2 regions of the Bacillus sp. AP8 genome follow, and region 1 is predicted to be linked to the other one. Evidence: a T-box and tRNA genes for the amino acid it is inferred to sense, from the RefSeq annotation. Region 1 holds a T-box; the other holds one or more tRNA genes.
The links. A T-box is a leader RNA that pairs with one kind of tRNA and senses whether it is charged. The one in region 1 lies ahead of glyQ (glycine--tRNA ligase subunit alpha), so its partner is inferred to be a tRNA-Gly.
Positions count from the first base shown of each region.

Region 1 (3,430 bases):
GTACCAATTTCTTCATGATAAACAATACTTTCTAGTTTCTTTAAGCAATCTGCAATTTCTTTTGTTTGATCTTCACGATAGAAGAAGGCTGCGTCTGCAAGTCGTGCACGAAGAACTTTTTCATTACCTTTAGCAACGATTTCAATGCCTTTGTCATTACCATTTCGAACTGTTACGAAGAATGGCAATAACTCACCGCTTTGATTTTTCACTGGAAAATATCTTTGGTGTTCTTTCATTGACGTAATTAGTACACGATCAGGTAATTCTAAGAATTCATCTTCGAATTTTCCAAATAACGCTGTAGGATATTCTACTAAGTTATTTACTTCTTCTAACAAATCTTCATCTACAGGAATAACCCAGCCATTTTGCTTCTCTAACTCTTGTAATTGAGTACGAATCAATTGTTTTCTATAGTCTGCATCAACAATAACAAATTGCTCTTTCATTTTTTCTTCATAGCTTGTTGGTTCTTCAATCGTTACTTGTTTCCCTAAGAAACGATGTCCGAGTGATGTCTTGCCTGTCCCCACATTTGTAATAGAGAAAGGAATAACTTCTTCTCCGAAAAGAGCAACGATCCATTTAATAGGACGAATGAATCTTAAGTCATTATTTGCCCAACGCATATTTTTCGGGAAAGATAATGAAGTAATAATATCTTTTAATTCTACTAACAAGTCTTTTACTTCTTGACCTTTAGTAAATTTTTGAACGTGTACATATTCAACACCTTTAATTTCTTTAAAATAGATGTCTTCAACCGCTACACCCTGACCTCTAGCAAAGCCAATCGCTGCTTTAGACCAATTTCCTTCTGAATCAAGAGCGATTTTTTTAGCAGGACCTTTTGCTTCTTCATTCTTATCTTCCTGCATTTCATTTACACCTGTCACTAAAATGGCTAAGCGTCTTGGAGTTGAATATTTTTTTATCTCAGAATAGCTAATATTTTTTTCTTTTAACCAAGCCTCCACTTTGTTGGCAAGCTGCGCAATCGAATCGGTTACAAAACGAGCTGGAAGCTCTTCTAGTCCTATTTCTAATAATAAATCTTTCTTATTCATGGCTGTTTTCTCCCTTCTGTTTCAAGATTGGGAATCCTAATTTCTCACGCTCTTCATAAAACGTTTTTGCAACTTTTCTCGCTAAATTTCTACAACGCGCAATATATCCTGTACGTTCAGTAACAGAAATGGCACCTTTCGCATCAAGTAAGTTGAAAGTGTGTGAGCATTTTAGAACATAATCATATGCTGGATGCACAAGTCCTTCTTCCATTTGTGTATGAGCTTCTTTTTCATACATGTTAAACAATTCAAATAACATCTCTGTGTTACTTGTTTGGAAAGTATATTTGGAGTGTTCAAATTCTGGTTGACCAAAAATGTCTCGAACTGTAAATCCTTCTGTCCATTCTAAATCAAATACATTTTCTTTATTTTGAATGTAAGAAGCTAAGCGCTCAATCCCATAAGTGATTTCAACTGAGACAGGTTTACATTCTAAACCACCAACTTGTTGGAAATATGTGAATTGAGTGATTTCCATTCCATCCAACCATACTTCCCAACCTAAGCCTGCACATCCTAAAGATGGATTCTCCCAGTTATCTTCAACAAAACGAATATCATGCTCTAAAGGATCAATTCCTAATGCACGTAATGAGTCCAAATATAATTCTTGAATATTATCTGGAGATGGTTTCATTATTACTTGGAACTGATGATGTTGATACAAACGATTTGGATTTTCTCCGTATCTACCATCAGCAGGACGACGAGATGGCTCAACATAAGCCACATTCCATGGCTCAGGTCCAATAGCTCGTAAGAACGTATATGGACTCATAGTTCCTGCACCTTTCTCCGTATCATAAGCATTCATCAAGATACAGCCTTGCTCTGACCAATGTTTTTGTAATGTTACTATCATATTTTGTATATTCATACGGCACCTCCACCTAATTTTATTATGCTAATGGCATAGATGATAAAAGAGAAACAAAAAAACTCTCATCTCTATGCTATTAGCTAGCATAGGGACGAGAGTTACCCGCGGTTCCACCCTAATTGCTGTTAAGTAAAGTTAACAGCCTCTTTTAAGTTACTTACTTGCTCCGAAACGCCTTCACCAACTTTTTATAACCCGGCTTACACCAATCCCAGGCTCGCTTTTATAAAGGGAGTTAGCTACTACTTTTCATCATTGCAATATTCACCTTAATAATACTTTGAATTTTATACAACAGTTTTAGCAATGTCAATATGACTAAACTAAATTATGTGTAAAAAATAATAATTTTATACTTCATGAGGCTATTTTGTCATATTAGAATAAACCTTCTAGTTTATTCATTTGCTGTAAAAATTTCTTGGATTTCAAGTGTAAACCAGAGTATTCCTCGTAATAAGCATCTATGACAAAAGATAATTCCTTCTTCGTTTCAGCTTTTAAGGAAATATTTCCTAATCGTGACAAATCAAAATAATAAAACAAACGTAATAATTTTATAGATTTTGCACTAATGTTGATTCGATAAGGATCATCATTTTGACAACGATGACATAAAAAACCGCCATTTTTCACTGAAAAAGAAAACTCTCCTTCTGTTTCTCCACAGTTGACACATCTATCAAGCATAGGAGGAATCCCTAGAACAGGAAGCATTTTCATTTCAAAAATAAATTTCAACACAAGTGGATCATAGTCTTCATCGATATAATGCAGTGTTTGATACAGTAACTCAAATAAAAAAGGATTAGGCTTTTTATCTTCAGTTCCTTTATCAAGCAATTCAATTATGTACGATGCATATGCGGTTTTCATGATATCTTCTCTAATATGTCGAAAAGATTCAATAGACTCTCCTTGTGATAAGCTTCCTAAGCCCGAGGAGGTTTGTACAAGAAAATAACCATAATAAAACAATTGAGTGACGGAAGAGAGCCTGCTGTTTGGCTTATTGGCTCCTCTTGCCATCACTCCGATTTTCCCCCATTCACGTGTATAAATGGTAATTATTTTGTTATTTTCTCCATAATCCGTCCGGCGAATGACAATGCCCTCACATTTTTGAATCAAGACAAGTCACCTTCTTTAGACGGCAAGACAATTATTAGGAGATTGGAAAATTCATGTCTGCTAGTTCTTCTTCGACATTTTCACATGGGTCTGGTTGATCCAACTGAATTTCTTTAAACAGGAGATACGTATCAATATTACCCGTTTCCTTAAATATACTCCAGGTAAAATCCAACATACTAAACCCCACCTTTCAGTTTTTCACTAGCAAGTTGAAATCCTAACTATACTATTATCTTGACCGACCATAAAATTTTCATGTACTACAAAAATTACTAATTCGATGTGCAAAAGAATCAGACTTACGAAGAACGTTAAACAGCCCTTATTGGAAATATTCTCT
Region 1 covers NZ_CAPG01000045.1:3,215-6,644, forward strand. The annotation lists gene glyS (glycine--tRNA ligase subunit beta) at 1-1,070, opposite strand, end outside; gene glyQ (glycine--tRNA ligase subunit alpha) at 1,063-1,953, opposite strand; T-box leader at 2,041-2,221, opposite strand; gene recO (DNA repair protein RecO) at 2,335-3,087, opposite strand; gene BN349_RS25375 (YqzL family protein) at 3,122-3,265, opposite strand.

Region 2 (3,430 bases), on a different contig from region 1:
GGTAAAAATAGCAAGTATGTTAAAAAATTTGAGAATAATAATTTAGCAATAATGGAACTTAATAAGGGTGGAGCAGATGCTGTAGTAGCTGATAATGCTGTAGTTGAGGAATATGCTAAAAATAACCCTAAAGATAAACTAGTTGTAATTGAAGATAAAGGAACTTTTGAGTCAGAATTTTATGGATTTATGTTCCCTAAAGGTGAAACTAAACTTAAAGATGAATTCGATAAAGCTTTAAATACTTTGTTTGACAATGGTGAGTATGCAAAAATTTATCAGGATTGGTTTGGAAATGAGCCAGACGTTGCATTCTTAAAAGAACAACAAAAATAATTTCTAAAAAACACCGGATCTTATGGCGATTCGGTGTTTTTAGTATGGAAATTTTTTTATGAATTCGGTTTATTAAGATTTTGTAAAAAATCGAGTGATTTTCCTTTTGTATGTATAGACTCATATATAATAAGAAAAATTGTGTTTTTTAACACGTAAAGATTATAAGGAGGAAAATGAAAGTTAGAAACTATTTAGAAATTTTTCTTGTATCATTGAAACTTGGACTTACTTCTTTTGGAGGGCCGATTGCTCACTTAGGCTATTTTCAAAATGAATATGTGAAGAAGAAAAAGTGGCTTGATCAAGATACATACATGCAGATAATTGGTTTGTGTCAATTTTTACCTGGACCTGCTAGCAGTCAAGTTGGTATGGCAATTGGAATGATTAGAGGAGGTATTTACGGAGGAGTTCTTTCTTTTTTAGGGTTTACACTTCCATCTGTACTTGTTTTGGTATTTTTTGCTTATTTATTTGGTATATATCAATTTTCTGGTATGGGATGGATTCATGGATTAAAGTTGGTCGCAGTAGCAATTGTAGCCCAAGCTGTATTGGATATGTCAAAAAAAATTTCAAATAATCGAGTTCAAATTGCAATGGCCATCGCGGCAGCTGCAATGATATTGTTGTTTCCCTTACCATTTATACAAATCATTGTTATTGCCATAGCAGGATGCATAGGGATTTTCGTTTTTAGAAATCAAAAAGATGTTTTCACTGAAACATTCCATATACCGATAAGCAAAAGAATTGGGATGCTTGCTTTCATTTCCTTTTTCGCACTATTAATTGGGCTTCCAGTATTAAATAAGTTTTTTGATCTTACCTGGATTTCTATCTTCGATTCGTTTTACAGAGCAGGTTCTCTTGTGTTTGGCGGGGGACACGTTGTTTTGCCGCTACTAGAGCAGGAAGTAGTACCAACGGGATTACTGAATAAAGAGGAATTTCTGGCAGGCTATGGATTAGCACAAGCGGTTCCAGGACCGTTATTTACATTTGCAAGTTATTTAGGAATGATGATTTCAGGTGTGATGGGGGCATTAATTGCAACACTAGCCATCTTTTTACCAGCCTTTTTATTAATTGTAGGTTCCTTACCGTTTTATGGACTAGTTAGAAATCAACCACTATTTCAAGGAGCCTTTAAAGGAATCGGAGCAGCCGTTATAGGAATTTTGTTAGCTGCTTTATATGACCCTATTTGGACGAGTACAGTGCAAAATAATTTAGATTTTATTATAGTAATTATTTTATACTCATGTCTCGTTTTTTGGAAGTTGGCACCGTGGAAAATTGTTTTAATAGGAGCTTTATTAGGTACAATTGCCTTTTAAAATAGAGATGTAAAGAGGAAGATTCATAAGTATACGATATGTGAAAAAACAAAGGTATACTTATGAATATTTTTTTAAAAACTACTTGCAATAAGGTTTGAAAAGGTATATAATCAATTTTGTTGTTACAAATTTCGACAAAAATATATGCGGGTGTAGTTTAGTGGTAAAACCTCAGCCTTCCAAGCTGATGATGAGGGTTCGATTCCCTTCACCCGCTCCATACATAGCTACTAACGCAGTGTTTCGTTACATAGGAGAACGAGGCATTGCGTTTATTTATGTTTTTAAATACTATTAAACAAGGAATTTGAGACAAAATTTTTTTACTATGAAATAAAAGGATGCCTTACTATATGGAAGAGAAGGCATCCTTTTGTATAGTTTTTGTATTAGCGATATATGGTAAAGCTTCCTTCTCCTCCATGTATGCTTAATAACATGTTCATCAAAGATTCTGTTAGTTTTTCAGATTCTTCTAAGGATAAAGAAGGTCGTAAATAAATAAATTGAATAGCATTTGTTGTACTAGTTGTAACAATCGTTCGTTTAGAATCGACATAAGGACTTCCGAAGGCTCCAATTTCATCTTTTGATATAATAATGTTTTTCATGGTATTATTTCTTTCGTTAATACCTAAATATTCATCAGTTTCTTTACCGATAGTAAATACAATGTTTCCCTGGATATGTGCTAAATCATAAATGCCTAGGGGACATTCGTATTGTAAAGAAAAGAAATTATTAATATCTGTAGCTGTATGTATAGAAGGTAAATAGTTCTGTTTTTTTACTCGGCGGTATAAAGCTTCAGCTGAGTGACGATAACGAGAAGGGTCACCTCCAGCTAATTTAAAAACATTTCTCCATTCTTTTAAACCTGGAAAATCCATTAATTCTTTTTCCTGAGTTTCAAAATATAGAGATTCCTGAAACATCTGCAATCGTCCTTTTAACATTTGAGGAGAATCACTTACGGTTATAGAGTGATAGTAAATAGCAGCTATTTTAAAGTCTGGAATTTTTTCTTTTAATATAGAGTCAATTTGGATAGTCAAGGGATCATCTCCTATGGTTTTGGTAGTTAGTCCTTTTTATTGATAAATATTTGTGAATTTATAAAGAGCGATAACTGCTTTTTTTTATATATTTTACCATATTATCCTATTTAGAAAGGAGGTAAACTCTTGGATTATAAACAATTGAAGTATGATATTATCCAATATAGTAAACAAATTGGAATCGATAAAATTGGCTTTACAACAGCTGATCCGTTCGTTGAATTAAAGGATCGATTAATTAGACAACAGGAATTGAATTATCAGTCGGGGTTTGAGGAACCAGATTTGGATAAACGTACAGATCCTTCCCTTTTATTTGATCAACCAAAGTCGATTATATCGATTGCATTAGCTTATCCGTCTAAAATGAAAGAGCATATACAAGGCAAAAAGGGAGAAAGAAGAGGAATCTTCTGTCGAGCATCCTGGGGAGTAGATTATCATGTATTAGTGAAAGAAAAGCTACAGATGCTAGAACAATATCTATTGGATAAAATTCCAGATGTGCGTACAAAATCTATGGTTGATACAGGTGAATTATCAGATCGTGCTGTTGCAGAACGAGCTGGGATAGGTTGGAGTGCGAAAAACTGTGCGATTATTACACCAGAATTTGGTTCTTATGTTTATTTAGGTGAATTGATTACCAATCTTCCTCTTGAACCAGATGAACCTTTAGAAGATCAGTGC
Region 2 covers NZ_CAPG01000082.1:15,540-18,969, forward strand. The annotation lists gene BN349_RS19585 (basic amino acid ABC transporter substrate-binding protein) at 1-336, shown strand, start outside; gene chrA (chromate efflux transporter) at 513-1,679, shown strand; tRNA gene BN349_RS19595 (tRNA-Gly) at 1,829-1,902, shown strand; gene BN349_RS19600 (B3/B4 domain-containing protein) at 2,072-2,737, opposite strand; gene queG (tRNA epoxyqueuosine(34) reductase QueG) at 2,867-3,430, shown strand, end outside.
Region 2: it has a tRNA-Gly gene. The T-box ahead of glyQ (glycine--tRNA ligase subunit alpha) is inferred to sense a tRNA for this amino acid. The anticodon was not compared.